Regions from separate parts of the Streptomyces sp. NPDC043867 genome, predicted to be linked through region 1. Evidence: riboswitches for the same ligand, from Rfam matches in the RefSeq annotation. Region 1 holds a riboswitch; each other region holds the start of a gene.
The links. A riboswitch is a leader RNA that binds a small molecule or an ion and turns the genes downstream of it on or off. The one in region 1 is predicted to bind S-adenosylmethionine.

Region 1 (10,091 bases):
CGGTCGAGCAGGTCGTCGATGCCCCGGACGGAGGAGCCCTCGCCCTGGAAGGCCTTGAGGAACTCGCCGTCCAGGCCGACCGAGCCGACGGTGATGGCGGGCCTGCCGGTGAGCTTCTTCGTCCAGCCGGCGAGGTTGAGGTCGGAGCCGTCGAACTCGGGCACCCAGTAGCGGCGCGTGGAGGCGTGGAAGGCGTCGACTCCGGCCGCCGCGAGCGGGGCGAGGATCGCCTCCAGCTCCTCCGGGGTCTCGGCGAGCCGGGCGTCGTAGTCCTGCTGCTTCCACTGCGAGTAGCGGAAGAGGACCGGGAACTCGGGCGAGACGGCGGCGCGGACCGCGGCCACGATCTCCGCGGAGAACTTCGCGCGGGCCACCGGGTCCCCGCCGTACGCGTCGGTGCGCCGGTTGGTGCCGGCCCACAGGAACTGGTCGAGCAGGTAACCGTGGGCGCCGTGGAGTTCCACGCCGTCGAAGCCGATGCGCTCCGCCTCCGCGGCGGCCTTCGCGAACGCCTCGACGACGTCGTCGATGTCCTGCTGGGTCATGGCCCGGCCCTTGGGCTCGGCGCCCTCGGCGTGGATGCCGGAGGGACCCATCGGCGGGGCGTCCGCGAACGGCGGCTCACCGGCCCGGCGCACCATGCCGATGTGCCACAGCTGCGGCACGATCGTGCCGCCCGCCGCGTGCACGGCGTCGGCGACCTTCGTCCAGCCGGCCAGCTGCTCCTCGCCGTGGAACCGCGGCACGCTGTCGCTCTGACCCGCGGACTCGTGGCCGACGTACGTGCCCTCGGTCACGATGAGGCCCACGCCCGCGGCGGCGCGCCGGGAGTAGTAGCCCACCACGTCCTCCCCCGGGACGCCGCCCGGCGAGAACTGCCGGGTCATCGGTGCCATCACGATCCGGTTCGGGACGGTCAGACCGTTCAGGGACACGGGACGGGACAGGATCTCGGCTGCGCGGGACGCGGAATCGGCGCTCACGTGGGGGCTCCTCTGGACGGCAGGTCAGGACGGGGGCATTCCGGTGGGTATGTGCACGTGCATCGACCCACCCTCCCGGTAACGGCCCCGCCCGTCATGGCATTCCGGGTCCCTGGCCCACCTCGGTGTGATCCCGGCCACGGAACGGCCTCCGACCCCGAAAACGCCCGAGGGCGGCACCCCCGTAAAAGGGGTGCCGCCCTCGGAAAGGACGAGCCTGATCCGCGAGGATCAGAAGTCCATGTCACCGCCCGGCATGCCACCCGGGGCGCCGCCTGCGGCGGCCTTCTCGGGCTTGTCGGCGATGACGGCCTCGGTGGTGAGGAACAGCGCGGCGATGGACGCGGCGTTCTGCAGGGCAGAGCGCGTGACCTTCGCCGGGTCGATGATGCCCTCGGCGATCATGTCCACGTACTCACCGGTCGCGGCGTTCAGGCCGTGGCCGACGGGCAGGTTGCGGACCTTCTCGACGATGACGCCGCCCTCGAGACCGCCGTTGACGGCGATCTGCTTGAGCGGGGCCTCCAGGGCGAGCTTCACGGCGTTCGCGCCGGTCGCCTCGTCACCCGTCAGCTCCAGCTTCTCGAAGACCGAGGAGGCCTGCAGCAGGGCCACGCCACCACCGGCGACGATGCCCTCCTCGACGGCCGCCTTCGCGTTGCGAACGGCGTCCTCGATGCGGTGCTTGCGCTCCTTGAGCTCGACCTCGGTGGCGGCACCGGCCTTGATGACGGCCACGCCGCCGGCCAGCTTCGCCAGACGCTCCTGGAGCTTCTCGCGGTCGTAGTCCGAGTCGGAGTTCTCGATCTCGGCGCGGATCTGGTTGACCCGGCCGGCGACCTGGTCGGCGGAGCCGGCGCCGTCGACGATCGTGGTCTCGTCCTTGGTGATGACGACCTTGCGGGCACGGCCGAGCAGGTCGATGCCCGCGTTCTCCAGCTTGAGGCCGACCTCCTCGGAGATGACCTCGCCGCCCGTGAGGATGGCGATGTCGCCGAGCATGGCCTTGCGGCGGTCACCGAAGCCCGGGGCCTTGACGGCGACGGACTTGAAGGTGCCACGGATCTTGTTGACGACCAGGGTCGACAGGGCCTCGCCCTCGACGTCCTCGGCGATGATCAGCAGCGGCTTGCCCGACTGCATGACCTTCTCGAGGAGCGGCAGCAGGTCCTTGACGTTGCTGATCTTCGAGTTGGCGATCAGGATGTACGGGTCGTCGAGGACGGCCTCCATACGCTCCATGTCGGTGGCGAAGTACGCCGAGATGTAGCCCTTGTCGAAGCGCATGCCCTCGGTGAGCTCGAGCTCCAGACCGAAGGTCTGGGACTCCTCGACCGTGATGACGCCTTCCTTGCCGACCTTGTCCATCGCCTCGGCGATGAGCTCGCCGATCTGGGTGTCGGCGGCGGAGATGGAGGCCGTCGAAGCGATCTGCTCCTTGGTCTCGACATCCTTCGCCTGCTCCAGCAGGGCACCGGAGACGGCCTCGACGGCCTTCTCGATACCGCGCTTCAGAGCCATCGGGTTGGCGCCGGCGGCGACGTTGCGCAGGCCCTCGCGGACCAGCGCCTGGGCCAGGACGGTCGCGGTCGTCGTGCCGTCACCGGCCACGTCGTCCGTCTTCTTCGCGACTTCCTTGACCAGCTCGGCGCCGATCTTTTCGTACGGGTCCTCGAGCTCGATCTCCTTGGCGATGGAAACACCATCGTTGGTGATCGTGGGGGCGCCCCACTTCTTCTCGAGGACGACGTTGCGACCCTTGGGACCAAGGGTGACCTTGACGGCGTCGGCGAGCTGGTTCATCCCGCGCTCGAGACCGCGCCGTGCCTCCTCGTCGAACGCGATGATCTTGGCCATGTGAAGTGGTCCTCCCGGACTGGGGTGGATTGCTCCGGACCGCGCTGGCGCCCGCGACGGACGGCCTGCCTGCCTCGTGGTTCCTTGCCCCACATGGCCTGCGGGCCTCGCCGACCCGGTCCTTCGTTGTCACTCTCACCTTCAGAGTGCTAACGCCAATGATTAGCACTCGACCCCCGAGAGTGCAAGACGCTCCCCCGCAGTGAGCCCCTTCCAGGGGGCGCGCGGACCCCGACGGAAGCACTCCCACGCGCCCGCACGCCCCGCCGCGGCACCCGTCCCGGCCTCCCGCAGGCCCCGCCGCGGACCTCGCCCCGGCCGGGCCGGGGAACGCCCGAGGGGCCCGTACCCCTGATGGGATACGGGCCCCTCGACGTGAGTGAATACGTGCGTCGGTGGCCGATCGCGCCGAGATCAGACGGCGAGTTTGACCATGTCCGCCTGCGGACCCTTCTGGCCCTGCGAGATCTCGAACTCCACTCGCTGACCCTCTTCAAGGGTGCGGTAGCCGTCCATCTGAATCGCGCTGTAGTGCACGAAGACGTCCGCACCACCGTCGACCGCGATGAAGCCGTACCCCTTCTCCGCGTTGAACCACTTGACGGTGCCCTGAGCCATGCCTAACTCCCCTATTACTGGCCCTTGCACAGATCCGCACTTCGCGGATCCGGGTCAGACCTCACCCCCCAACGGTTGGGGGTGTGCGCCGGAACGCGTCGACCGCGGCTGAATGTATCTGTCCAACTGCCGTCTGCAACAGGTCAGTCGGACGAGAAATCCGGGCACGCATGATCGGCAATATGTGGAGGACTCGCACACGTTCAGGGCAAGTCGGGCCACGTAAGCGCCATGAAAGGCTTGAAATAGCCGGGCACATTGGCTGCTTCTTGTCCGACACCGGATCAACGTTCATATGCGCCCGGCATGGAAAGCGCGGCAGCTTCCCCAACTGTACCGTGCTCAACCATGCAGAATTGCCCCCTCCGTTTCTCTTGCGGAGAGGGCAATCCGGGGGAACAGCCGGTTTTCGAAGCCTGGTTGTCAGCAGCCGCCGGCCACGGCCGGGATGATCGAGACGCCCGCGCCGTCCGGCGTCGCCGTCTGGAGGCCCTGCTCGAAACGCACGTCGTCGTCGTCCACGTACACGTTGACGAAGCGGCGCAGCTTGCCCTGGTCGTCCAGGACGCGCGCGGCGATGCCCGTGTGGTTCTTCTCCAGGTCCGAGATGACCTCGGCGAGGGTCGCGCCCTCCGCCGGGACCTCGGCCTTGCCACCCGTGTAGGTGCGCAGGATGGTGGGGATGCGAACGTTGACGCTCATGATGCGAGGCCAGCCTCTCGGAAGGAGTCCAGGTTCGGGCGGATGGTCGCGGTCAGACCGGTGCCGGCCACCGCGTCGAGGGTCTTGAGGCCGTCACCGGTGTTGAGGACGACCGTCGTCAGGGTCGGGTCCAGGACGCCGCTCTCGATCAGCTTCTTCGTGACCCCCACGGTCACGCCGCCCGCCGTCTCGGCGAAGATGCCCTCCGTCCGCGCCAGCAGCTTGATCGCGTCGACGACCTGCTCGTCGTCGACATCCTCCACCGCACCGCCGGTCCGGCGCGCGATGTCGAGGACGTACGGCCCGTCGGCCGGGTTGCCGATGGCGAGGGACTTGGCGATCGTGTTCGGCTTCTGCGGCCGTACGACGTCGTGTCCCGCCTTGTAGGCCACGGACACCGGCGAGCAGCCCTCGGCCTGGGCGCCGAAGATCCTGTACGGCCGGTCCTCGACGAGGCCGAGCCTGATCAGCTCCTGCAGCCCCTTGTCGATCTTCGTGAGCTGGGAGCCCGAGGCGATCGGCACGACCAGCTGGTCCGGCAGCCGCCAGCCGAGCTGCTCGCAGATCTCGTACGCGAGGGTCTTCGAGCCCTCCGCGTAGTACGGCCGCAGGTTGACGTTGACGAAGCCCCAGCCCTCGCCTGCCGGGTCGCCGATGAGCTCGGAGCAGAAGCGGTTGACGTCGTCGTAGTTGCCCTCGATGCCGACGAGCTCGCCGCCGTAGATCGCGGCCATGACGATCTTGCCCTGCTCCAGGTCGTGCGGGATGAACACGCAGGAGCGGAAGCCGGCGCGGGCGGCGGCGGCGCCGACGGCACCCGCCAGGTTGCCGGTGGAGGAGCAGGAGAGCGTGGTGAAGCCGAAGGCGCGGGCGGCCTCCAGGGCCTGCGCGACGACGCGGTCCTTGAAGGAGTGCGTCGGGTTGCCCGAGTCGTCCTTGACGAAGAGCTTGCCGGGGTCGACGCCCAGTTCGCGCGCGAGGTTGTCGGCCCGCACGAGCTTGGTCCAGCCCGGGTTGATGTTCGGCTTGTCGGCGACGTCCGCGGGGACGGGCAGCAGCGGCGCGTAGCGCCAGATGTTCGCGGGGCCCGCTTCGATGCGCTTGCGGAGTTCCTCGGTGTCGTACGCCGAGAAGTCGTAGGCGATCTCCAGCGGGCCGAAACACTCCTCGCAGGCGAAGACCGGGCCGAGCGGCACGCGGTGTCCGCATTCGCGGCAGGAGAGGGCCGCGGCGGGGCCGAGATCGACGGAGTCCGCGGCGGTGGAAGAATCGGTGGTGCTTGCAACTGTCTGCGCAGCCATGGAGGCGAGGCCCTTTCTCCTCATCTTCCTCACGGCGCACTTCGCCGTGAGACGGATTTGGCACCTTCCCTAGCCGGGAGCCTCGCGACGCTGATCGGCGATGATCAGGACGAGACCGGCTGGAGGGTTGCCGGGGCTTCAACGGGCCGTATCCCTCTGCCCCTCTGGATGAGCGGTGTTCAGTTGTTGGTCGCGACGCGGGGACCGAGCCAGGACATGCGATGGTCATCCGCGTTGTTCAAGACTGTAACCGAAGGCCAGGACAGTTGAGATAGTCGTCCGAACCGCGAGATGGATCACACCCCGGCGGGGCGTGTGGTCGGACAGTGAGGAGCCCGGACCGTGCTGGAAGAAGTCGAGCGCTGGCTGAGCACCCGCTCCTGGTCCGTGACCGACCGTCCGCTCCACCAGCTGACGGCCGCCAAACGCGCCACGGGGTCGACGGTCAGCGTCGTGCTGCCCGCCCTGAACGAGGAGGAGACCGTCGGCGCGATAGTCGCGGCCGTCCGCCGCGACCTGATGCTGCGGGTCCCGCTCGTCGACGAGATCGTCGTCGTCGACTCGGGCTCGTCCGACCGCACCTCCGAGGTGGCCGCCGCGGCGGGCGCCCGCGTGGTGCACCGGGACGACATCCTGCCGCGGCTCCCGCCCGTCCCCGGCAAGGGCGAGGTCCTGTGGCGGTCCCTGCTGGTGACGAGCGGGGACATCGTCTGCTTCGTCGACGCGGACCTGCGCGAGTTCTCCTCCGACTTCGTCACGGGGATCGTGGGCCCGCTGCTCACCGACCCGGGCGTGGCCCTCGTCAAGGCCATGTACGACCGGCCGCTGACCGTGTCCGACGGGTCCGCCTCCGGCAGAACCGCCGCGGGCCAGGGCGGCCGGGTGACCGAGCTCATGGCGCGTCCGCTCCTGAACATGCACTGGCCGCAGCTCGCGGGCTTCGTCCAGCCGCTGGGCGGCGAGTACGCGGCGCGCCGGTCCCTGCTGGAGCGGCTGCCGTTCCCCGTCGGGTACGGGGTGGAGCTGGGCATGCTGGTGGACGCGCTGCACCTGGTGGGTCTCGACGCGCTCGCCCAGGTCGACGTCGGGGTGCGCAGGCACCGCCACCAGGACGGGCAGGCACTCGGCCGGATGGCGGCGGCGATCTACCGCACCGCCCAGCTCCGGCTCGCCCGCGGGCACCTCGTCCGCCCGGCCCTCACCCAGTTCGAGCGGGGCGAGGACGGCTTCGTGCCGCGCACCCACTCCGTGGACACGCAGGAGCGGCCCCCGATGGCGGAGCTGGCCGAGTACCGCTCACGCAGAGTGGCCTGAGCCCGGACACCGGGTACCGCCGCGTGCCGCCGAGTGCCGCCGGATGACGTGCTCCGGCGGCCGAGGGCGAGGCGGTGCCCGCCCGTACGTTTGAGCGTTTCCGAGCCGGGCTAGGTTGAGGTCTATGGCTTCCACGCACGGTGACCACCAGATCCTTGTCGCGTCCAACCGCGGCCCGGTCTCCTACGAGCTGCGCGAGGACGGCTCGCTCCACGCCCGGCGCGGCGGGGGCGGGCTGGTCTCGGGACTGTCGGCGATCGGGCCGGACGCGGGCGCCCTGTGGGTGTGCGCGGCCCTCGGCGACGGGGACCGCGAGGCGGTGCGGCGGGGCGTCGGCGAGGACGGCGTGCGGATGCTCGACATCGACGCCCAGGTGCACACGGACGCGTACAACGGCATCGCGAACTCGGTGCTGTGGTTCGTCCACCACATGCTGTACCAGACCCCGCTCGAGCCGGCCTTCGACGCGGAGTTCCGGCGCCAGTGGGCGTCGTACGAGACGTACAACCGGGCCTTCGCCGACGCGCTGGCCTCGGCGGCGGCGACGGGGGCCTCGGTCCTCGTGCAGGACTACCACCTGACGCTGGTGCCCGGGATGCTCCGTGAGCTGCGGCCCGACCTGCGCATCGGGCACTTCTCGCACACGCCGTGGGCGCCGGTCGACTACTTCCGGATGCTGCCCGACGACATCGCGCAGCAGGTGCTGCGCGGGATGCTCGGCGCGGACCGGCTGGGCTTCCTCACCCGTCGCTGGGCGGACGCGTTCACCGCGTGCTGCGAGGACCTGGCCGGCGGTCTCGGCGGCACCCGGGTCGGGGTGCACGGCCTGGGCGCGGACGCGGACTTCCTGCGCGCGCGCTCGCACGAGGCGGACGTCGACGACCGGATGGCGGCGCTGCGGGAGCAGATCGGCACGTCCCCCGAGGGCGGCCCGCGCCGGACGGTCGTACGGGTCGACCGCACCGAGCTGTCGAAGAACATCGTGCGGGGCCTGCGGGCGTACGAGCAGCTGCTGGAGGAGCGCCCCGAGTGGCGCGAGCGGGTGGTGCACGTCGCCTTCGCCTACCCGTCCCGCCAGGACCTGGCCGTCTACCGGGACTACACGGCCGAGGTGCAGCGCGTCGCCGACACGATCAACTCGCGGTACGGGACGCCCGGCTGGACCCCGGTCGTGCTGCACGTCCAGGACGACTTCGCCCGCTCCCTGGCCGCGTACCGGCTGGCGGACGTGGCGCTGGTCAACCCGATCCGGGACGGTATGAACCTGGTGGCCAAGGAGGTGCCGGTCGTCTCCGACGGTGGGTGCGTCCTGGTGCTCTCCCGGGAGGCGGGGGCGCACGAGGAGCTCGGCGAGGACGCGATCACGGTGAACCCGTACGACGTGGTGGGCACCGCACGCGCGCTGCACGAGGCGCTGACGATGCCGGCCGACGAGCGCGCCACGCGCTCGAAGCGGCTGGCCGCCGCGGCGACCGCGCTGCCGCCGGCCCGGTGGTTCCTGGACCAGTTGCACGCCCTCCAGGCCTGACCCGGCGTGGGGGGGGGGGGGGGGGGGGGGGGGGGGGGGGGGGGGGGGGGGGGGGGGGGGGTTCGCTCTTGCCCCCCCCCCTCCCCCCCCCCCCCCCCCCCCCCCCCCCCCCCCCCCCCCCCCCCCCCCCCCCCCCCCCCCCCCCCCCCCCCCCTCCGGTGTCGGTACGGGTACCGGTACCCGTACCGACACCGGAACCGGTGCCGGTGTGCGTTCAAGTGAGTCGGTTCGCCAGGGTCGTGAGGAGGTGGACGACCCCGGCCGGGCCGTCGACGACCAGGTCGGCGCGTTCGGCGAGTTCGGCGACCTCCGCGTTGCCGCTGAACACGAGCAGGCCCGGCACCCCGTCGGAGCGGAGCTTGTCGACGGCGGCGAACGCGGGCAGGTCGCCCAGGTCGTCGCCGGCGTAGAGGACGGCCTCGGCGCCGCTCTCGCGCACGTACTCCGTGAGGGCGACGCCCTTGTCCACGCCCGGTGGCCGCAGCTCCAGGACCATCCGGCCCGGTTCGACGATCAGGCCGTGCCGGGCGGCGAGCTCCCCGAGGGGGCCGCGCAGGGTCTCGAAGGCGGCCTGCGGGTCCGCCGCGCGGCGCGTGTGCACGGCGACGGCGCGGCCCTTCTCCTCGATCCAGGTGCCCTGCCAGGCGCCGATCTCGTCCAGGAAGCCGGGCAGTTCGGCCCGGACGGCGGCCACTCCGGGGTGCGGCGCGGGCGCGCTGACCGTGCCGCTCACCGCGTCCCAGCGCTCGGCGCCGTAGTGCCCGAGGACCACCAGGTGCTCCAGGCCGGGGACGCCCGCGAAGCCGCCGTGGCGGACCGCGACGCCCGCCGGGCGGCCGGTGACGACCGCCACCGACGCCACCTCGGGCGCGAGGGCCGCGAGGGCGGGGACGGCGCCGGGGTGGGCCCGGGCCTGTTCGGGGTCGGGGACGATCGGGGCGAGCGTCCCGTCGAAGTCGAGTGCGATCACGGCCCGGCCGGGCCGTCGCAGGATGGCGTCGAGTCCCTCGCGCCCGGCCGTGGTCGCCGGGGTCGGCAAGGAGTCCGTGAAGTCCGCGTTGCTGCCCATGGGACGACCCTATCCGCGCGGGGCGGGACGCACGCCTGTCACTTTGCGCCGGGTGCCCCGGGCGGACTCAGCGTTCCGCGCGGCGGGCCTCGCGGACACGGCGGAGCCGGTTGACCGTCACCGGGTCGTGGGCGAGCGCCCGCGGGTCGTCGAGCAGGGCGTTGAGCAGCTGGTAGTACCTGACCGGCACGAGACCGAGCTGTTCGCGTATCGCCCGCTCCTTGGCGCCGGGACCGGGCCAGTTCCTGCGCTCGGTGGCGAGGACGGCCCGCTCCTGGGGGGTGAGCTGCTCCATGCCGGCCACGGTAACCCCCACCACCGACAGCGCCCGTCCGCCCGGCCCCGCTCCGCTACTCCGCGCTCTCCGCGATGACGGCCCGGCGCTGGAGTTCGCCCAGGACGGCGGACGGGCGGCCGGTGGGGCCGACGGCCTTGCCGATGTCCTGCTTGACGGAGGCGCTGACGCCGGCCCAGCTGGTCTCGCCGACCGGGTAGAGCTCCGCGGAGGGGAGTTCCTCCAGGAAGGGCGCGAGATCCTTGTCCTCCGGGTCCTCGGCCATCACCGCGGACGCGGAGGTGGTCACCGGCAGCAGGTCGTACCGGCGGGAGAAGGCCAGCACGTTCTTCGTGCTGTAGACGTAGTCGAGGAACTCGCCGGCCTGCTCGCGGTGGCCGTTCTTCTTGAAGGCCATCATCCAGTCGGCGACGCCCATCGTGGT
Region 2 (10,091 bases), on a different contig from region 1:
GCTCGCGGCGTACATCGCCTCGCTCGGTGCGGGTCCCTCGGTGCCGACGAAGAACCAGTACAGCCCTGAGGGTGCGGACATCGCCAAGGGCGGCGAGCTCTTCCGCACCAACTGCGCGCAGTGCCACAACTTCACCGGCAAGGGTGGTGCGCTCTCGGAGGGCAAGTACGCGCCGGGCCTGGAAGACGTCGACCCGAAGCACATCTACGAGGCCATGCAGACCGGCCCGCAGAACATGCCGTCCTTCCCCGACACGACGATGCCGGAGAAGAACAAGAAGGACATCATCGCGTACCTCCACGCGGTCAACGGAGACGACACCGAGAGCCCCGGCGGCCTTGACCTGGGCGGCCTCGGGCCGGTCAGCGAAGGTCTGTTCGGCTGGATCTTCGGACTCGGCGCGCTCATCGCCGTCGCCGTCTGGGTCGCCGCTCGGACCGCAAAGGCCAAGAAGTCATGAGTAGCCAAGACATTCCAGAGAACCTGCCTGCTGAGCGGGCCACCGACGAGCAGCGCGCTGCGGTCGGCATCGCGGACGAGCAGAACCCGTTCGCGAACCCGGGGCTGCCGCCCCACGAGCACCGCGTCCAGGACATCGACGAGCGGGCCGCCAAGCGCTCCGAGCGCGTGGTCGCCATGCTGTTCACGCTGTCGATGCTGGCCACGGTCGCCTTCATCGTCTCGTTCGTGACGATCCCGGCCGACAGGTCGGTCTTCATCTGGCCCCTCGGGCACATCAGCGCACTCAACTTCGCGCTGGGCACCACGCTCGGTGTCGCGCTCTTCGCCATCGGCGCGGGCGCGGTCCACTGGGCCCGCACGCTGATGTCCGACGAGGAGGTCGCCGACGACCGTCACCCGATCGAGGCGTCGCCGGAGGTCCGCGCCAAGGTGCTGGCCGACTTCCAGCAGGGCGCCAAGGAGTCCGCGCTCGGCCGTCGCAAGCTGATCCGGAACACGATGTTCGGGGCGCTGACCCTGGTGCCGCTGTCCGGCATCGTCCTGCTGCGCGACCTTGGTCCGCTGCCCGGGGACAAGCTGCGTCACACGCTGTGGTCCAAGGGCAAGCTGCTCGTCAACATGAACACGAACGAGCCGCTGCGTCCCTCGGACGTCGTCGTCGGCTCGCTCACCTTCGTCAAGCCCGAGGGCCTGGAGGAGCACAGCGAGGAGTTCCAGACCGAGATCGCCAAGGCGGCCCTGATGATCGTCCGGCTCCAGCCGGACGACATCAAGGACAAGCGCGAGCTCGAGTGGTCGCACGAGGGCATCGTGGCGTACTCGAAGATCTGCACCCACGTGGGCTGCCCGATCTCCCTGTACGAGCAGCAGACGCACCACGTCCTGTGCCCGTGCCACCAGTCCACCTTCGACCTCTCCGACGGTGCCCGAGTGATCTTCGGCCCGGCCGGTCACCCGCTGCCGCAGCTGCGCATCGGTGTGAACGATGAGGGCTACCTTCAGGCGCTCGGCGACTTCGAAGAGCCCGTCGGTCCTGCTTTCTGGGAGCGCGGATGAGTACTTCAAAGAGCGAGCGTTCGCGCGGGAAGGCCCCCGCCGGTGAGCGGGTGGCGGACTGGGCGGACGGCCGGCTGGGGATCTACTCCCTCGCCAAGTCCAACATGCGCAAGATCTTCCCGGACCACTGGTCCTTCATGCTGGGCGAGATCTGCCTCTACAGCTTCATCATCATCATCCTCACGGGTGTGTACCTGACGCTGTTCTTCCACCCGTCGATGAACGAGGTGGAGTACCACGGCAGCTACGTCCCGCTGCAGGGACAGCTGATGTCCGAGGCGTTCAACTCGACCATGCACATCTCCTTCGACGTGCGCGGCGGTCTGCTCATCCGGCAGATCCACCACTGGTCGGCGCTGGTCTTCCTGGCCGGCATGTTCGTGCACATGATGCGCGTGTTCTTCACGGGTGCGTTCCGCAAGCCGCGTGAGGTCAACTGGCTGTTCGGCTTCCTGCTGTTCGTCCTCGGCATGTTCACCGGTTTCACCGGCTACTCGCTCCCGGACGACCTGCTCTCCGGCACCGGTGTCCGCTTCATGGAGGGCGCGATCCTGTCCGTGCCGATCGTCGGCACGTACCTCTCGTTCTTCCTCTTCGGCGGCGAGTTCCCGGGCGGCGACTTCGTCGCGCGGTTCTACTCGATCCACGTCCTGCTGCTGCCGGGCATCATGCTCGGCCTGCTGGTCGCCCACCTGATCCTGGTCTTCTACCACAAGCACACGCAGTGGGCCGGCCCGGGCAAGACCGAGAAGAACGTCGTCGGCATGCCGCTGCTGCCGGTGTACATGGCCAAGGCGGGCGGCTTCTTCTTCCTGGTCTTCGGCGTCATCGCGGTCATCGCGGCCATCGCCTCGATCAACCCGATCTGGTCCATGGGCCCGTACCGGCCGGACCAGGTGTCGACCGGCGCGCAGCCCGACTGGTACATGGGCTTCTCCGAGGGCCTGATCCGCACCATGCCGGGCTGGGAGATCAACCTGTGGGGCCACACCCTCGTCCTGGGTGTCTTCGTCCCGCTGATCATCTTCCCGCTGGTGCTGGTCGTCATCGCGGTCTACCCGTTCATCGAGTCCTGGGTCACCGGCGACAAGCGCGAGCACCACATCCTGGACCGCCCGCGCAACGTCCCGACCCGTACGGCCGTGGGTGTCGCCTGGATCACCTGGTACGTCGTCATGCTGATCGGTGGTGGCAACGACCTCTTCGCCACCCACTTCCACATGTCGATCAACTCGATCACCTGGTTCGTGCGCATCGCGTTCTTCGTGGCGCCGGTCGTCGCGTTCATCGTCACCAAGCGGATCTGCCTCGGCCTCCAGCGCCGGGACCGGGACAAGGTGCTGCACGGCCGCGAGTCGGGCATCATCAAGCGCCTGCCGCACGGTGAGTTCGTCGAGGTGCACGAGCCGCTCAGCCAGGAGTCGCTGCACACGCTCACCGCGCACGAGCAGTACGAGCCGGCCGAGATCGGCCCCGCGGTCGACGAGAACGGTGTCGAGCGCAAGGTCACGGGCACGCAGAAGCTGCGCGCGAAGCTCAGCAACGCGTACTACGGGGAAGAGAACCAGATCCCCAAGCCCACGGTCGAGGAGTACAAGGAGATCACGAGCGGCCACGGCCACCACTGATCCGCATCCCGGTCACGCGCTGATCGCCACGGCTGGAGCCCCGTCCATTGCATGGACGGGGCTCTTTGCCGTCCCCGGGCCTGGATAGGGTGGACCCTGTCTGTCACACGTCGTGCACGTGTCTTCTCGTCCCTTTTCACGAACCCAGGAGCGGCATATGAGTGCTGTGACCCCCGCTGGAGGCGACATCGCGGCGGGCCGTTCCTGGCCCCAGGTGCTGAACGGCCTGCTCGACGGCCGCGACCAGAGCGCGGACGAGACGGCCTGGGCGATGGACCGCATCATGCGCGGCGAGGCGACGGACGCGCAGATCGCCGGGTTCGCGGTCGCGCTGCGCGCGAAGGGCGAGACGGTCCAGGAGATCTCCGGTCTCGTCCGCACGATGTACGAGCACGCCAACGTGATCGAGGTGCCCGGCGAGACCGTCGACATCGTCGGTACGGGCGGTGACGGCGCCAAGACGGTGAACATCTCCACGATGTCCGCGATCGTCGTGGCCGGCACGGGTGCCAAGGTGGTCAAGCACGGCAACCGGGCGGCGTCGAGCGCGTCCGGCGCCTCGGACGTCCTGGAGAAGCTCGGCGTCAATCTGGAGCTGACGCCCAAGCGGGTCGCCGAGGTGGCCGAGGAGGCCGGGATCACCTTCTGCTTCGCGGTGAAGTTCCATCCGGCGCTGCGTCATGTGGCCGCCGCGCGCGGGCAGTTGGGGATCCGGACCACCTTCAACTTCCTGGGCCCGCTGACCAACCCGGCGCGGGTGAAGGCCCAGGCGGTCGGCGTGGCCGACCTCAGGATGGCGCCCATCGTCGCCGGTGTCTTCGCGGAGCGGGGCCACTCCTCGCTGGTCTTCCGCGGCGACGACGGTCTCGACGAGCTGACCACCACGGCCACGTCGAGGGTGTGGGTCGTGCGCGAAGGAAAGGTCCGCGAGGAGAGCTTCGACCCGCGTGACGTCGGCCTCGAGCTCGTCCCCGTGGAGGCTCTGCGGGGCGCCGACGCGTCGTACAACGCGGATGTCGCCCGGCGGCTGCTGAACGGCGAGACCGGGCCCGTACGGGACGCGGTGCTGCTGAACTCGGCGGCGGCCCTGGTCGCCCTGGAGCCGGGAGACGGACCGCTCGCGGAGCGGATCCGCGCGGGGATGGCGAAGGCGGCCGAGGCCATCGACTCCGGGGCCGCCAAGCGGACCCTCGACCGGTGGGTCGCGGCCAGCCACGCCTGAGCCGAACGCGAGGTGCGCGGGGCGCGGTCCGGATTCTGGACTGCGCCTTGCGCGCCGACGATCTTCTGGCAAGATGCTGTACCAGGTCATGAGCGACAGCCATGAGGCCCCGGCCGGCTGTCCGGCAACCCTCCGTCCGTGGCGGGGTGCCCCGGGTGAAGACCAGGCCGTAGGCAGCGAGGTCTGCGGCAAGCGCGGACCCCTCGCCTCACCAGGGGTCCTGGTCGTCGAGGGAGCCTTCTGTGAGCAAGCGAATGCGATAGGGCGTAGCGCCCCGCCTCCGCACACCCTTTTCACCTTTTCCTGTGCCGGAGCCGCCCCCTTCGCGGGCCGTCCGCACAGCGAATCCGCCTGCTTCTCACAGGAGTTCGCCATGGCTGTCCCCACCACTGCCGCCGACCGGTCCCTTTGTGCCCCGCTGCCCGTTCTGGGCCGGGATGTCACCGTCCCGCTGGTCACCGGCGGCGAGGTCACGTACGCCGCGCTGGACTACGCGGCCAGCGCCCCCGCCCTGCAGCGGGTGTGGGACGACGTCGCCGCGTACGCCCCGTACTACGGCAGCGTGCACCGCGGCGCCGGATACCTGTCCCAGCTGTCCACCGACCTCTTCGAGAACGCCCGCACGACCGTCGCCGAGTTCCTCGACTGCCGCGCCGGCGACCAGGTCGTCTTCACCCGCTCCACCACCGACTCGCTCAACCTGCTCGCCTCCGCTCTGCAGGCCGACTGCCAGGTCTTCGTCTTCGAGACCGAGCACCACGCCTCGCTGCTGCCCTGGCGGGACGCCCGCGTGACGTACCTGAACGCCCCGCGCACCCCGGGCGAGGCCGTCGCGACGCTGGAGCGGGCGCTGGCCGGCCGTGACCCGTACGGGCCGGCCCTGGTGTGCGTCACCGGTGCCTCGAACGTCACCGGCGAGCTGTGGCCGGTGCGCGAGCTCGCCGCAGCCGCCCACGCGCACGGCGCGCGCATCGTCCTCGACGCGGCCCAGCTCGCCCCGCACCACCCGGTGTCCGTGCAGGACCTGGACGTCGACTGGGTCGCCTTCTCCGGACACAAGCTCTACGCGCCCTTCGGCTCCGGCGTCCTCGCCGGCCGCGCCGACTGGCTGACCGAGGCCGAGCCGTACCTCGCGGGCGGCGGCGCCAGCCGCAAGGTGTCGCGGCGCACGGACGGCGGGGTCGACGTGGAGTGGCACGAGAGCGCGGCCCGGCACGAGGCCGGCTCGCCGAACGTGATCGGTGTCCACTCCATCGCGTCGGCCTGCAAGGCGCTGACCGAGGCCGGATTCGACACCCTGGTGGCCCGCGAGCAGCACCTCATCGACACGGTCCGCGCGGGCCTCGCCGAGGTGCCCGAGGTGCGGGTGCTGTCGCTCTTCGGCGACGACGCCCCGCGCGTCGGCGTCATCTCGTTCGTCGTCGACGGCTGGAACAGCTCGCACTTCGCGGCCGCGCTGTCCGCCGAGTACGGCATCGGGGTGCGCGACGGACTCTTCTGCGCCCACCCCCTGGTGCGCACCCTGCTGGGCACCGACCCGCAGAGCCAGGGGGAGTGCGGCGCCCCGGAGGCCGCGCCCGGCGAGAAGTCGCTGAACGCCATCCGCGTCAGCTTCGGCGCGGGCACCCCGGACGAGCACGTCGAGCGCTTCGTCCGCGCCGTGAGGGAACTCGTGCGGGACGGCGCCCGGTGGCAGTACCGGACCGAGGACGGGCGTTGCGTCCCGGCGGTCTGACGCCGTAGGAACGGCTCGGCGCCCCGGGGGCGGTGGGCGCGGTGCGGTCCCGGCGGGTCAGGAGTCGAGGCCGATCGCGAACGCCGCCTCCAGGTCGTGCTGGGAGTACGTGCGGAACGCGACGTGGGTGTCGGTGCCCTCGACACCCGGGATCTTGCTGATCCGGCCGGGGATGACGTCGGCCAGGTCGTCGTGCGCCTGGACGCGGACCATGGCGATCAGGTCGTACGTCCCGGTGACGGAGAAGACCTCGCTGACGCTGTCGAGGGCCGCGATCGACTCCGCGATCTCGGGGATCCGGTCCACGCTGGTCTTGATGAGCACGATCGCGGTGATCACGGCTGGTTCTCTCCCTCGGGGGCCGTCACTGGGGTTTTCACTCTAGTCGCACGGCCGAAGCGCACCCAGGCGTGGAGGAACCCGGCGAAGAAGCCCAGCAGGTGGGCCAGGTAGGCGACCCCGGGGCCCTGGTCGTCGCGGCCCGCCGCCAGCCACTGCAGGACCGCCCAGAAGGGCAGCACCACCCAGGCCGGGAAGCGCAGCGGCAGGAAGAAGAGGAACGGGAAGAGACTGGTCACCCGGGCGCCGGGGAACAGGTACAGGAACGCGCCGAGGACCGCGGAGACCGCCCCCGAGGCACCGACGAGGGGCTGCGTGGACTCGGCGTTGGCGACCGCGTACCCGAGCAGGGCGAGATATCCGCAGCCCAGATAGAAGAGGGCGAACTCGACATGGCCCATGCGCTCCTCCGCCATCGCCCCGAAGACGCAGAAGAAGAGCATGTTGCCCAGGAGATGGAGCCAGCTGCCGTGGATGAACAGGGCCGTCGCGGGGGTGAGCCAGGCCCGGGGCACACCGTCGAGAAGCTCGGCCGGCACCACGCCCCAGCGGCGGAAGTAGGCCTGCTGGGCGGCGAGCAGCTCGTCCCCGGTGCCGTAGGCGGGGTTGAGTCCCGCCGCGGGGCCGATGACGAAGACCAGGCAGCAGAGGCCGATCAGTCCGTACGTCACCGGCGCCGACCGTCCCCGGCTCGTCCCGCCGACCGCCGCACTCCACTTTCCGGTCATGCGGCAAAGCATGACGTAACGGGACCGGACCGCGCAGACCGCCTCGCCGCGTGGACGCCCGAGCGTCGGAGTCCCGCCAGGCCGTAGGGTACGAGCCACACGCACCAGGAAAGCTGGCGCATCACGGACACTAGAGGGAAGGCGAAACAGCCACGATGACGGTTCCCCTGCCGACCGCCGAGACCCGGTGGCGCTGCATGCTCTGCGGCAACCTCACGCGTTTCGACGTGACCCGCTCCTCGAAGGTCGTCGAGTATGTGCACCTCGACCTGGCCGGTGAGCCGAAGGTCGAGGAGCGGGAGGTGGTCAGTGAGACCATCGACTCGGTGCGGTGCCGCTGGTGCAACGCGGTGGACCAGGTGGAACTCGTGGACAGGCCGGGCGCCGGCTCCTGACGATGGGGGTCCCCCCGCTCGAGCGAAGCCGAGAGTGGGGGAGGGCCCCGCGAGAAATTGGGGTGTGAGGGATGGTGGAGACCACGGGCGGGGAGCCGGACGACGGCACCGCCGAGGTGCTCGACCGTCCGCTGCCCGACGGCGTGCGCCGCCGGGTCGTGCAGATCGTCTCCGACGGCTTCGGCGGCCTGACCATGGCCGAACTCCCCGCCCAGCTGCGGCAGTATGCGCGGTTCGCTCCGAACCGGCGGGCCAAGTTCGCGGGCAACGCCATGGCCGCGGCGCTGGAGACGGAGCCGCTGTTCAGACAGCGCATCGCCGAGAAGCTGAGAGAGGCCCAGCCGGAACTGACCGGCGCCCTCGACGCGGGCTCACCGCCCCCGGCCGCGGACCCGCTGGACGTGGGGGCCGCGGCCTACGTGTTGCGCCCCACGGGCTGGGTGAAGCTGGTGACCGCCGCGGGCGAGGAGGCCCAGCGGGCGGACGCCGAGCGCGCCGACGAGGAGAACCGGGCCGAGCTGGAGCGGCTGCGCGAGGAGCTGGCGGCGGCCCGCGGCCAGACCAGGGCCGAGACCGAGCGGCTGCGCACGGAGCTGGAGGCGGCGAGGAAGGAAGCCGAATCGCTGCACCGCAAGCTGCGCAGCGCCCTCAGTGACGTCAAGCGCGGTGAGGCGGCCCTGCGCAGGGTCCAGAGCGAGACGGAGACCGCGCGCGCCGAGGCGCAGGCCCAGGTGTCGGCCGCGGAGAGCGAGAGCCGGCGGCTCAAGGCGCGGCTCGGGGAGGCCGAGGCGGCCCTGGAGGCCACCCGCAGGGCCGCGCGCGAGGGCCGCAGCGTGGAGGACATGCGGGTGCGGCTGCTGCTCGACACGGTGCTGGACGCCGCTCAGGGGCTGCGGCGCGAGCTCGCCCTGCCGCCGGTGTCCCAGCGGCCCGCCGAGACCGTCGACGCCGTCGAGCCGGGGCGGATGACGCCGAAGGACATCGCCGCCCGCGCGCTGTCCGAGAACGACCCCGCGATCCTCGACCAGTTGCTCGCGCTGCCGCAGGCGCATCTGGTCGTCGACGGCTACAACGTCACCAAGACCGGCTATCCGCAGATGCCGCTGGAGAAGCAGCGGCTGCGGCTGCTCGGGCAGCTCTCGCAGCTCGCCGCGCAGACCGGCGCCGAGGTGACCTGTGTCTTCGACGGCGCCGAGCTGGCCGCGCCCGTGCTGCTCGCGCCGCCCCGCGGGGTGCGGGTGCTGTTCTCCAAGGCCGGTGTCACCGCCGACGAGCTGATCCGCCAGCTGGTGCGCGCGGAGCCGGTGGGGCGGCCGGTCATCGTCGTGTCGACCGACCGCGAGGTGGCCGACGGGATCGCCAAGGCCGGCGCTCGCCCGGTGGCGTCGGTCGTACTCCTCAAGCGTTTCTCGCGCGGCTGAACCGGAGCGGAATACACCGCTTTCGGGGCCGAGTCCGCGGTGGTGTCTTTCCGTGCTTACCGGATCATAGGCAACGTACGCACCATGCGTAACGTCTGGGCCAGATGCCCGAATTGGCGAAACCCTAACGCAACGTAGCGTCAAACGCGCATGACTGCACGTGAGTTGTCGGTAAAGAATGCACTCGGTGACCGAGATTTTTCCTGTGAGGATTTGAACTGATCACAAGAAGGTCACTAGGGTCAGCCTCGAACCTCCGCTCGGGTGATCACTCATTGGGAGTGACGGTGGAGGGACACCGCCCGTCGGCGCATCGGCAGGCGGCTGGAGGAAGAAGGAGCTCGCCTTCGTGGCGTCCCACCGTCGACCCAAGCAGCCGAGCCGCACTCGCGTGACCGTGCTCACCACCGCTGCTGCCGCCGCAGTTGCCCTCAGCTCGCAGGCCGCGAACGCCGCGCCGAGCGAGAAGCCGAGCAAGGACGAGGTCAAGTCCAAGGTCGACAAGCTTTACGAAGACGCCGAGAAGGCCACCGAGAAGTACAACGGGGCCAAGGAGAAGCAGGACAAGCTCGAGAAGCAGATCGGCACCCTGCAGGACAACGTCGCCCGCGGCCAGGAAGAGCTCAACGACCTGCGCGACGGCCTCGGTTCGCTGGCCACCGCCCAGTACCGCTCCGGCGGCATCGACCCCTCCCTCCAGCTCTTCCTCTCCTCGGACCCGGACGACTACCTCGACAAGGCGTCCACGCTCGACCAGTTGAGCGGCCAGCAGGTCGAGTCGCTGAAGAAGATCCAGGAGAAGCAGCGCTCGCTCGCCCAGCAGCGCCAGGAAGCCTCCACCAAGCTCAAGGACCTCGCCGAGACCCGCACCGAACTCGGCAAGAAGAAGAAGGAAGTCCAGGGCAAGCTCGCCGAGGCGCAGAAGCTCCTCAACACCCTGACGGCCAAGGAGAAGGCCGCGCTCGACGCGGAGCAGACGCGCGCCACCCGCACCAGCGAGCGCAGCGCCCTCGACACCGACTCCGCCGCCAAGCCCGCCTCCGGCCGGGCCGGCGCCGCGTACGCAGCCGCGCAGACGAAGATCGGTTCGCCGTACGTCTACGGC
Region 3 (10,091 bases), on a different contig from region 1:
AGCGCCGCGCGATGGGCAGATCCTCGGCGTACGACACGAGGGGCACCCCGCGCAGTGCGCCGGCCCCCTCGGCGGCCACCCGCTCGGGGCCGATGCGGTCGGCCCACGCGGGTGACGCCACCAGCACGAACTCCTCGTCGCCCAGCGGCACGGACGTCAGCGCGCGTCCGCGCGGCCTGCTCGTCGCGATCACCAGGTCGTACCGGCCGCCGCGCAGCCCGTCGAGCAGCTCGTCGGTCAGGCCCGTGCCGACCCGCAGCCGGACACCCCGGGCCGTCAGCGGTGCGAGCGCGGGCAGGGCGCGGGTGCACAGCAGCTCGGCCGGCCCCGCCACGTGGACGGGTTCGGGTACCTGGTCGGCGCCCGGTCCGCCGCGCTCCGCGACGGCGGTGAGCGCGTCCAGCGGCGCCGCCACCTGCGCGGCCAGCTCGTCCGCCACCGCCGTGGGCGTCACCCCGCGCGGCTGCCGCTCGAACAGCTCACGGCCCAGCTGCTCCTCCAGCGCCCGCATCTGCGTCGTCACCGTCGGCTGGGAGAGACCGAGCAGGCGCGCCGCCGCCGTGAACGACCCGGCGCGGTGGACGGCGAGGAAGGTCCGCAGCTGCGTCAGGTCCAGCGGAGCGGTATGCGAATCCCTATGGGCCATGTGATCAACCCTAGCCCCGCCTATCGCTCGCCCCCGTCGTCACCGTCCGCTCGGCCGAGAAGCCGCCCCAGGTGCCGTCCGGCAGCTTCGCCCGGATCCGCACCCGGTGGGTGATGCCGGCCTCGCGGCCGATGTAGAAGCTGTAGGAGGCCCGGCCGGCCGGGGGAGTGCCGCCCCACACCAGGGAGGTCGCCGCCCGCCCGTCCAGCCGGATCTGGTACTCCGTGATCACGCCGTCCGTCTTCGGCGGGACCCACGACAGGTCGAGGGAGTAGGCGCCGTCGGACGTGTGCGTGGTGGCCCGGAAGCCGGCCGGTGCCGTGTCCCGGCCGTCACCCGGACCCGGCGCGGTGGTGAGCCGGACCGGCTCGCCGGGCGGCGACACGTTGTCCGCCGCGTCGCGCGCCCGCACGGTGAAGGAGTAGCGGGTGCCGGGCCGCAGCCCGGTGATCACGGCCGCCGTCTGCCCGCCGCCCACGCTGTGGATCTTCGAGCCGCCCTGGTGGATGTCGTACGAGGCGACGCGCCTGTCGTCCGTGGAGCGGCCCCAGGACAGCTGGACCGCGCGGCCCCCGAGCACTCTGCCGCCGGGGTGCCCCGGGCGGGTCGGTGCGCGGTGGTCGGCCGCGGTCGCCGCGGGGGTGGTGGCGCGCACCCGTCTGCTGGGCGGTCCGACGTCTCCGCCGGCGGCCCGCGCCCGGACCGTGAAGGCGTAGGTGGTGGCCGGCGCGAGCCGGGTGACGTCCACCATGTGCTCCGTCCCGGGCACGTCCTTCACCTTCCTGCCGCCCCGGTACACCTCGTAACCGGCGATCTCCGGGTCGCCGGTGGCGAGGTTCCACATCACGTGCACGCTGGTCGCGCTGCCGGCCGCGGCGGTGACGCCCACCGGGGCCGACGGCAGCCGGCCGCTCCGCCCGTCGTCCTGGCCGCCGCCCCAGCCGCAGGACGCCACCAGGAGCAGCGAGCCGCAGATCACCGATGTCCGAGCGCGTCGCACGGCCCCGCCTTCCCTCGACCGGATTGGTCTGTACCTGTATGCCATGCCGGCGCGAACACATCAAGGGGTGGGCCGGGAAGAGGAGCCGGTCGCCACGTCCGGCGGGTGCTCCGTGTGCCGATTCCTGACGCGGCCTGAACTCGCGCTCCTTCCGAGGGAGTTCACGCCCACCGGCGCGGACCGCTGTCGTCGCCGGTGCCGCGCCCAGGACGGCGGGGGGGGGGGGGGGGGGGGGAGAACCCCCCCCCCCCCCCCCCCCCCCCCCCCCCCCCGCGACAACGCCGGTGCACCGGCCGTGGCCTGGGCCGGACCGAGGCCGTGCGCCATCCGGACGCTCACCGGTGGACGGCCTGCGCGACCCGGCCCAGATTTGGTTGAGTGCCCGTCAGTGTCGCCCAGGAGAGGGTTCCTCATCGTGCGTGTCCAGTCGCTGACGTTGGCCGTGGCCGGCGCCGCCCTGCTCGCCCCCACCACGCTGCCCGCGAAACCGCCGCCCCCCGCCCCCTCCGCCGGAACGCAACGGCCCCCGGTGCGTGAAGCGGAACGACCCCGGGGGCGCGAAGGAGACGTCAGCGCGGCCGACCTGCTCGCCGCGGTCCGCCACTGCGCTCCGGTCTCCTCCGGCCGCTACCGCAGCGACGACGACGCCCCCGCCGACATCCCCGTGTGCGGCGGCCGCGGGGCCGTGTTCTTCAAGGCGGACCTCGACATCGACTGCGACGGCAGGCCGGGCCCCCGCTGCAACCGGCGCACCGACCCGCTCTTCTCGTCCATGACGGCCTTTCAGCAGTCCGACGGACGCTACTTGAGCGCCGAGACCCTGCCGTACATCGTCGTGCCGTCCCCCGGTCCCGTGTGGAACCACCGCGACCACGGCATCACCGGAGGGTCCGTCGCCGCCGTCATCCACCGCGGCCGCGTCCAGTACGCGGTCGTCGGCGACGTCGGACCGCGCGACATCATCGGCGAGGCGTCGTACGCGGCCGCCCGGGGCCTCGGCATCCGGACCGACCCGCGCGGCGGCGGTGTGCCCTCCGGTGTCACGTACATCGTGTTCGAGAACTCCGGCGGGTCCCCGATCGAGGACCACCGGGCCACGGCGGCCCGGGGCAGGACGCTGGCGCGGAAGTTCCTCGCCGAGAACCGGAACTGAGCACCCGCCCGACCGGTCGCGTTCGTGTCCGGCCCGCCCCCGGACACGAACGAGCCCCCGCCCGCCAGGGGCAAGGGCTCGCGGTACGCGGCGCACGCACGCCCCGTACCGCCGTGTCACTCCTTCCGGTACGCGTACGCCTCTGCCGCGGCGGCCTCCACGGCCGCGAGGTCCGCGCCCGCCGAAGCCGTCACGACCGCGGCGACCGCACCCTCCACGAAGGGCGCGTCGACCAGCCGCGTGTTCTCGGGCAGCTCGTCACCCTCCGCGAGGAGCGCCTTCACGGTGAGGACCGCACTGCCGAGGTCCATGAGGACGGCGACCCCGGCGCCCCGGTCCACGGAGGCGGCCGCGGCGGAGATCAGCTCCGCACTCGTCCCCAGGCCGCCGTCCACGGTGCCGCCCGCGGGCGCCACCGGAGCCGTCGCGCCGCCGCCCGACAGCCCCGACGCCAGCTCGGCGACCGAGGCGGCGACGGCTGCACTGTGCGACACGAGCACGATCCCGACCAGCTTGCCGTCACTCACCGGACGCCTCCACGAGAGCCGCGATCAGCAAGGACGCGGACGTCGCACCCGGGTCCTGGTGCCCGATGCTGCGCTCGCCCAGATAGCTGGCACGGCCCTTGCGCGCCTGCAGCGGAGTCGTCGCCACGGCACCTTCCTCGGCCGCGGTACGGGCCGCCGCGAACGACTGGCCGAGCGCGTCCACGGCGGGCACCAGCGCGTCGATCATGGTCTTGTCGCCGGGCGCGGCCCCGCCCAGCGCCATCACCGCGTCCACGCCCTCGCGCAGTGCCTGCGCGAACTGCTCCCCGCTGACCTCGGGAGCCTCCCCGAGGGCCTTGCCCGTACGGCGCAGCAGGGTGCCGTACAGCGGCCCCGACGCGCCGCCCACCGTCGAGATCAGCTGCCGGCCGGCGAGCGTCAGGACGGCACCCGGCGTGTCCGGCGCGTCCTTGTCCAGCGTGGCCACCACGGCGGTGAAACCACGCTGGAGGTTGCTGCCGTGGTCGGCGTCGCCGATGGGTGAGTCCAGCGCGGTGAGCCGTTCGGCCTCGCGGTCCACGGACGCGGCGGTCGCCGCCATCCAACGTCGGAAGAAGTCGGCGTCGAGCACGGAATCTCCTTGCGTGGTACGAACGTTGACCGGACGTCGGGACCGGACGTCGGGACCGGACGTCGGGGGGATTCACCTGCCCCAGCGCAGGCCCGGGGTCTCCACCGGGGCGTCCCACAGCCGCAGCAGCTCCTCGTCCACCTGGCACAAGGTCACCGAGGCGCCCGCCATGTCCAGCGAGGTGACGTAGTTGCCGACGAGTGTGCGCGCCACGGCGACACCGCGCTCGGTCAGCACCCGCTGCACCTCGGCGTTGAACCCGTACAACTCCAGCAGTGGAGTCGCTCCCATGCCGTTGACCAGGACCAGGACCGGATCACGCGGGTCGAGGTCCTCGAGGATCGCGTGCAGCGTGAAGTCGGCGATCTCCCGCGAGGTCATCATCGCGCGCCGCTCCCGGCCGGGCTCGCCGTGGATGCCGACGCCCAGCTCCAGCTCCCCGGGCGGCAGGTCGAAGGTGGGGCTGCCCTTGGCCGGAGTGGTGCACGCGGAGAGCGCCACCCCGAAACTGCGGGAGTTCTCGTTGACCTGCCGGGCGAGCGCCTCGACCCGCTCCAGCGGCGCGCCCTCCTCGGCGGCCGCCCCGGCGATCTTCTCCACGAACAGCGTCGCGCCGGTGCCGCGCCGGCCCGCCGTGTACAGACTGTCGGTGACGGCGACGTCGTCGTTCACGAGGACCTTGGCGACCCGGATGCCCTCGTCCTCGGCGAGCTCCGCCGCCATGTCGAAGTTGAGCACGTCACCCGTGTAGTTCTTCACGATGAACAGCACGCCCGCGCCACTGTCCACCGCGGCCGCGGCCCGTGCCATCTGGTCCGGCACCGGGGAGGTGAAGACCTCGCCCGGACAGGCTGCCGACAGCATGCCGGGACCCACGAATCCGCCGTGCAGCGGTTCGTGCCCGGAACCACCACCGGAGATGAGCCCGACCTGTCCGGCCACCGGGGCGTCGCGCCGGACGACCAGCCGGTTCTCGACGTCGACCGTAAGCTCCGGATGGGCGGCCGCCATGCCCCGCAGGGCGTCCGCGACCACTGTCTCCGCCACGTTGATGAGCATCTTCATGGGTACCTCCTGATGAGATCCGCCTCTTGCAGTATCGGCGTTCCGGAGGCGGTGGTCACGTGCTGCGGGTCTCCGGGTGGATCAGACGGGCCTGCGCGGGGCGGACGGCGGGCCGGTGACGTACGAAAAACGCCCCGGCGGGCCGGGGTACCGGCGCCCCGGAAGGGCGGCGCGGTCCCGGTCCGCCGGGGCGCGGGGTCGCGGCTCGGGACGCTCAGGCCAGCTTCTTCAGCAGCTCGGCGGCGAGCGGAGCGGAGGAGGACGGGTTCTGGCCGGTGACCAGGTTGCGGTCGACCACCACGTGCGGGGCCCACGGCTCACCCTCCTGGAAGTCCGCGCCCGCCTCGACGAGCCGGTCCTGGAGCAGCCACTTCGCCTTGTCGGCGAAGCCGGCCTGGGTTTCCTCCGCGTTGGTGAACCCGGTCAGGCGGTACCCCGCGAAGGCGTTGGCGCCGTCCTCCTGCCGCGCGGCGAGCAGCGCGGCCGGGGCGTGGCAGACCACACCGAGGGGCCTGCCCGATGCCAGGGCGTCGACGAGGAGCCGGCCGGAGACGGTGTCGACCGCGAGGTCCTCCATCGGACCGTGGCCCCCGGGGTAGTAGACGGCGGCGTAGTCGTCGAGCCGTACGTCCTCCAGCCGGATCGGCTGCCGGAACTCGCTGATCGACGCCAGGACTCCGTCGACCCGGTCGGCGCCCTCCTGGCCGCCGTTCACCTCGGGCGCGAGGCTCGCCCGGTCCACGGTCGGTACGGCACCGCCGGGCGTGGCGACCACGATCTCGTGGCCCGCGGCCGTGAACGCCTCGTACGGGGCGACCGCTTCCTCGGCCCAGAAGCCGGTCGGGTGCTTGCTGCCGTCCGCGAGCGTCCAGTGGTCGGCGCCGGTCATCACAAAAAGAATCTTCGACATACGACGAACGTAGACGCACGGGGCCATAGGTGACCAATAGGCACGTCACTCGGAGCCATAGGACATCCGATGCGTCGGAGGGAATACGCCGCCCCCCCCGCGTGGTGGGCCCCGGGGCCGGGCCGGGGATCAGCCGCGCACGGCGGCCCGTCGTTCCAGGATGCGCAGGGACCACTCCGCCCACGTGATGTTCTCCCGCTCGAACGCGCGGCCCCGTGTCAGCGTGAGGTACGGGCCGATCCGCTCGGCGCCGGACAGGTACTCCTCCTCGGTGCGGCCGTCGAGGAGGCGGGCGCACAGCCGGTCGTAGCGGGCCAGTTTCGCGCGCGCCCACTCCAGCCGCTCGGTGATCGCCGCGCGCACGGCATCGAGGTCGCCCTCGTCGACGGCGTGGACCTTGACCAGGAGCTCGTCGCGGATGGCCGTGGGTTTCGGCGGGGCGGCCGTGAAGTCGCGCAGCGCGCGGCGGCCCGCGTCGGTGAGCGAGAACATCCGCTTGTCGGGTCTGCGCTCCTGCCGCACCAGCCGGGCCGCGATGAGCCCCTCGCCCGCCATGCGGTCGAGTTCCCGGTACAGCTGCTGGGGAGTCGCCATCCAGAAGTTGGCGATCGCCGCGTCGAACCCCTTGGCCAGGTCGTACCCCGACGCCTCGCCCTCGAGAAGCGCGGCCAGGACCGCGTTGCGCAATGCCATGCGCCCAAGGCTAGATGTCCACCCGACTCCGTGAGTAATCTCTTCCACACCTAATCAATTAGTTGACTATGTAAGGTGGGCGCGATGCATCCGTTCCGCAAGGCGGTGGAGGCGAACGACCACGCCGCGATCGAGGCGCTGCTGGCCGAGGACGTCGTGTTCACCAGCCCTGTCGTCTTCAAGCCGTACACCGGCCGGGCGATCACCGCGGCCATCGTGCGCGGCGTCTCCCGTGTCTTCACGGACTTCTACTACGTCCGGGAGATCGCCGGCGCCGACGGCGGCGACCACGCGCTGATCTTCCGGGCGAAGGTGGGCGACAGGGAGATCGAGGGCTGCGACTTCCTGCACCTCGACGAGGACGGCAGGATCGACGACCTCACGGTGATGGTCCGCCCGCTGTCGGCGGCCCGGGCGCTCCAGGAGGCTATGGCCGCGCAGTTCGAGCAGATCTCGCGGGAAGCGGTCGAGCGCGCGGACGGATAGCGGCGGACAGCGGACGGATGGGGAGCGGCACAGGCGGGGCCTTCGCCGCCACGGCCTACCTCGGTCGTGCAACCCGGGGTTGCACGGCACCGGCGCGGCTCGTCCGTCCGCGGAACGCCGGGAGCGCGGCCAGCCGTCGTACGTAGTCCTGGAGGTGTCCGTACGGGGCGAGCGCGTCCGGGTCCTCGAGGTGGACGAGGGCGACCCAGAGGTCCACGTCCGCGGCGGTCAGGTCGCGGCCCGAGGCGTAGGGCGCCGAGGCCAGCCGCCGGTTCAGCCGCCCGAGTGCGGCGGACCGCCTGTGCGGCGCGGCGGCCGGTACGACGTCGGCGTCCAGGAGTTCGCTCAGGGCGTCGATGTCCGCGGCGCGGGCCGGCGGGCGGAGTGCGGGAAGCCCGGTGCCGGTGCGGACCGCCAGACCCGCGAGGTCGCGCAGGATGTCGGGCGTGTGGTTGCTCACGACGCGTCCGGTCCAGCCGTCGCAGAGGGCCGGCGCGGTGAGCGGGCCCTCGTAGTGGTGCCAGGTCGCCTCGTAGGCCCGGCGCAGGGCCGCGAACCCGTCGGACACCTCGCCGGTGTCACCGGTGTGCGCCAGGGGCGTGGTGGCGACGAAGTCCCCGAGGCCCAGCAGCTCCAGCGTGATCGAGACGCGCAGCGAACGGGGACAGTCGGTGCACAGGTACAGCCGGTAGCGGTGCGGTGCCGGGTAGAAGCCGCCTGCCAGGCCGACGCCGATACGGCTGTGGAGGCGGCGCGGGCCGGTCGGCGACCCCGTGACGCGGGAACCGGGAACCGGGCCGGGGGTGCCGTCGGGACGTCCGGCGTCGGACGTGGCGCAGGGTGTGCTCGTGCTGAAGGCGTGCGACATGGTCTCGGGCATGACTCTCCACGGGTGAGGAAGTCCGGCCGCCCGGTGGGCGCCGCGACGAAACGGAGTGACTGCGCTCTCGTGCCGGTCCGGATCGTCGGGCTAGTAGGCGCTGGAGACACGCGACAGATCGATGTGCAGGCGCCTCGTCAAACCGTTCCTGGGCATTCCCACCGGTCCACGCTCGGGGCTCGCGAGATGCGAGACCACGCTTGTCCCGCCGCACCGGCGGAACCCGGTCGTCACCCGGGGCACCCCGTCGCGGTGGAAGGGTTGCCTGCCAGCGGGCCGGGGCCGATGACCGTACGAGCAGGGAGCCTGCACGCGGGGCGCTGACAATCGTGACCGTCCCCGTCAGTGTCGTCGCGCTCCGTGAGAGCGTCAAGAAGGCCTGCGCGACGTCTCACGACGTGGTCGGGGCGGCCCGTCCGAGTGCCGGGGGAGGGACGCGGGCCGGAACCTGTCCGAGCAGTTCCCGCACCAGCGCGGCCACTTGCTCCACCTCGATGAGGAAGCCGTCGTGGCCGTACGGGGAGACGACCGTACGGAGACGGTCCGCCGTGCCGATCCCGGCCGCCAACTCCGCCTGCTGGTAGGGAGGATAGAGCCGGTCGGCGTCGACCGCGGCCACCAGGGTCCGGGCCGTGACGCGGCTCAGCGCCGCCCGGACACCCCCGCGGCCCCGCCCGATGTCGTGGCTGTTCATGGCCTCCGCCAGCGCGACATAGCTGCCCGCGTCGAAGCGGCGCACCAGCTTGGCGGCATGATGATCCAGGTACGACTCGACCTGGTACCGGCCACCGTTCCAGGGCTCCTCCGTGCCCTGGTACCCGCGGCCGAAGCGGGTCCGCAGCTCCGGCTCGCTGCGATAGGTGACATGGGCGAGGCGCCGGGCCAGGCCGAGTCCCGCGTGCGGTCCGCGGCCGGGCCCGGCGTCGTGGTAGTCGCCGCCGCGCCAGTGGGGGTCGGCGCGGATCGCGTGGACCTGCGCCGAGGCCCAGGCGATCTGCTCGGCGCTCGCCGCGGCGGTCGTCGCCAGCAGCAGCAGCGAGTCCGTGCGCTCCGGGTACGACACGGCCCACTCCAGGGCACGCATCCCGCCCATCGACCCGCCCACCACCAGCACCCACCGGCCGATGCCGAGCGCGTCGGCCAAGCCGGCCTCCGCCGCCACCTGGTCACGCTGTGTCAGAAACGGGAAATCGCCGCCCCAGCACCGTCCGCCGGGACGCCGGGAGGACGGTCCCGTGCTGCCCTGGCAGCCGCCCAGCACGTTCGGGGCGACGACGAACCAGCGGTCCGTGTCGAGTGCCCGGCCCGGTCCCACCAACCCGTCCCACCAGCCCGGAGTGGGATGCCCCCTCCCGGCGGGTCCGGCGACGTGACTGTCGCCGGTGAGCGCGTGCAGCACCAGCACGGCGTTGGACCCGTCCGGCGCTAGCCGCCCCCAGGTCTCGAACGCCAGCCGCACACCCTGCAGTTCACCGCCCGCCTCCAGGGACAGCGGCTTCCCGCGGACGTGCCACTGGCGCCGTCCGGCCGGGTCCCCCTCCCGCCACGCCCCGGAGGCCGGCGGGAGGGGGACCCGGGAGGTCGCCGGCACGGTGTTCAGGACGCGCCCTTCGCGGCGCGGAAGCCGGCCTCCAGGTCCGCCTTGAGATCGGCGAGGTTCTCGATGCCGACCGACAGGCGCACCAGCCCCGGCGAGGTCCCGGTCGCCGCCAGGCCGTCCTCGTCGAGCTGGCTGTGCGTCGTGGACGCCGGGTGGATGATCAGGCTGCGTACGTCACCGATGTTGGCGAGATGGCTGAACAGCTCGACCGCGTCCACGAACCGCTTCCCTGCCTCGACACCGTCCCGCAGCTCGAACGCCAGCACCGCGCCCGCGCCCCGGGGAAGGTAGCGCTGCCCGGCCTCGTACCACCGGTTGGACTCGAGCCCCGGATAGTGGACGGCCGCGACCTCGTCGCGCTGCTCCAGCCATTCGGCCAGGGCCTGGGCGTTGGCGGAGTGCCGCTCGATGCGCAGGCTGAGCGTCTCCACTCCCTGGAGCAGCAGGAAGGCGGAGTGCGGCGACAGCGCGGGCCCGAGGTCGCGCAGCAGCTGCACCCGCAGCTTGATCGCGAAGGCGCCCGGACCGAGCGCGGGCCA

Region 2: it holds a riboswitch for S-adenosylmethionine, as region 1 does, so the genes downstream of both, AC069T_RS06515 (aminotransferase class V-fold PLP-dependent enzyme) here and thrC (threonine synthase) in region 1, are expected to answer to the same signal.
Region 3: it holds a riboswitch for S-adenosylmethionine, as region 1 does, so the genes downstream of both, AC069T_RS02245 (glutathione S-transferase family protein) here and thrC (threonine synthase) in region 1, are expected to answer to the same signal.

Annotation. Positions count from the first base shown of each region.
Region 1 covers NZ_JBWKDS010000021.1:19,048-29,138, forward strand. The annotation lists gene AC069T_RS21325 (NADH:flavin oxidoreductase) at 1-983, opposite strand, end outside; gene groL (chaperonin GroEL) at 1,215-2,840, opposite strand; gene AC069T_RS21335 (cold-shock protein) at 3,255-3,458, opposite strand; gene AC069T_RS21340 (MoaD/ThiS family protein) at 3,882-4,160, opposite strand; gene thrC (threonine synthase) at 4,157-5,461, opposite strand; SAM riboswitch class I at 5,479-5,636, opposite strand; gene AC069T_RS21350 (glucosyl-3-phosphoglycerate synthase) at 5,804-6,775, shown strand; gene AC069T_RS21355 (alpha,alpha-trehalose-phosphate synthase (UDP-forming)) at 6,900-8,303, shown strand; gene otsB (trehalose-phosphatase) at 8,518-9,372, opposite strand; gene AC069T_RS21365 (DUF3263 domain-containing protein) at 9,440-9,667, opposite strand; gene AC069T_RS21370 (extracellular solute-binding protein) at 9,723-10,091, opposite strand, start outside.
Region 2 covers NZ_JBWKDS010000005.1:4,311-14,401, forward strand. The annotation lists gene qcrC (cytochrome bc1 complex diheme cytochrome c subunit) at 1-460, shown strand, start outside; gene qcrA (cytochrome bc1 complex Rieske iron-sulfur subunit) at 457-1,518, shown strand; gene qcrB (cytochrome bc1 complex cytochrome b subunit) at 1,515-3,146, shown strand; gene trpD (anthranilate phosphoribosyltransferase) at 3,304-4,368, shown strand; SAM riboswitch class IV at 4,453-4,569, shown strand; gene AC069T_RS06515 (aminotransferase class V-fold PLP-dependent enzyme) at 4,742-6,103, shown strand; gene AC069T_RS06520 (Lrp/AsnC family transcriptional regulator) at 6,161-6,442, opposite strand; gene AC069T_RS06525 (rhomboid family intramembrane serine protease) at 6,439-7,170, opposite strand; gene AC069T_RS06530 (hypothetical protein) at 7,326-7,565, shown strand; gene AC069T_RS06535 (NYN domain-containing protein) at 7,637-8,986, shown strand; gene AC069T_RS06540 (C40 family peptidase) at 9,336-10,091, shown strand, end outside.
Region 3 covers NZ_JBWKDS010000002.1:60,791-70,881, reverse strand. The annotation lists gene AC069T_RS02290 (LysR family transcriptional regulator) at 1-646, opposite strand, end outside; gene AC069T_RS02285 (fibronectin type III domain-containing protein) at 657-1,691, opposite strand; gene AC069T_RS02280 (glycoside hydrolase family 75 protein) at 2,062-2,799, shown strand; gene AC069T_RS02275 (PTS-dependent dihydroxyacetone kinase phosphotransferase subunit DhaM) at 2,916-3,326, opposite strand; gene dhaL (dihydroxyacetone kinase subunit DhaL) at 3,319-3,918, opposite strand; gene dhaK (dihydroxyacetone kinase subunit DhaK) at 3,991-4,983, opposite strand; gene AC069T_RS02260 (type 1 glutamine amidotransferase domain-containing protein) at 5,198-5,893, opposite strand; gene AC069T_RS02255 (PadR family transcriptional regulator) at 6,023-6,586, opposite strand; gene AC069T_RS02250 (nuclear transport factor 2 family protein) at 6,671-7,072, shown strand; gene AC069T_RS02245 (glutathione S-transferase family protein) at 7,128-7,952, opposite strand; SAM riboswitch class IV at 8,144-8,287, opposite strand; gene metX (homoserine O-acetyltransferase MetX) at 8,344-9,552, opposite strand; partial or broken gene AC069T_RS02235 (bifunctional o-acetylhomoserine/o-acetylserine sulfhydrylase) at 9,549-10,091, opposite strand, start outside.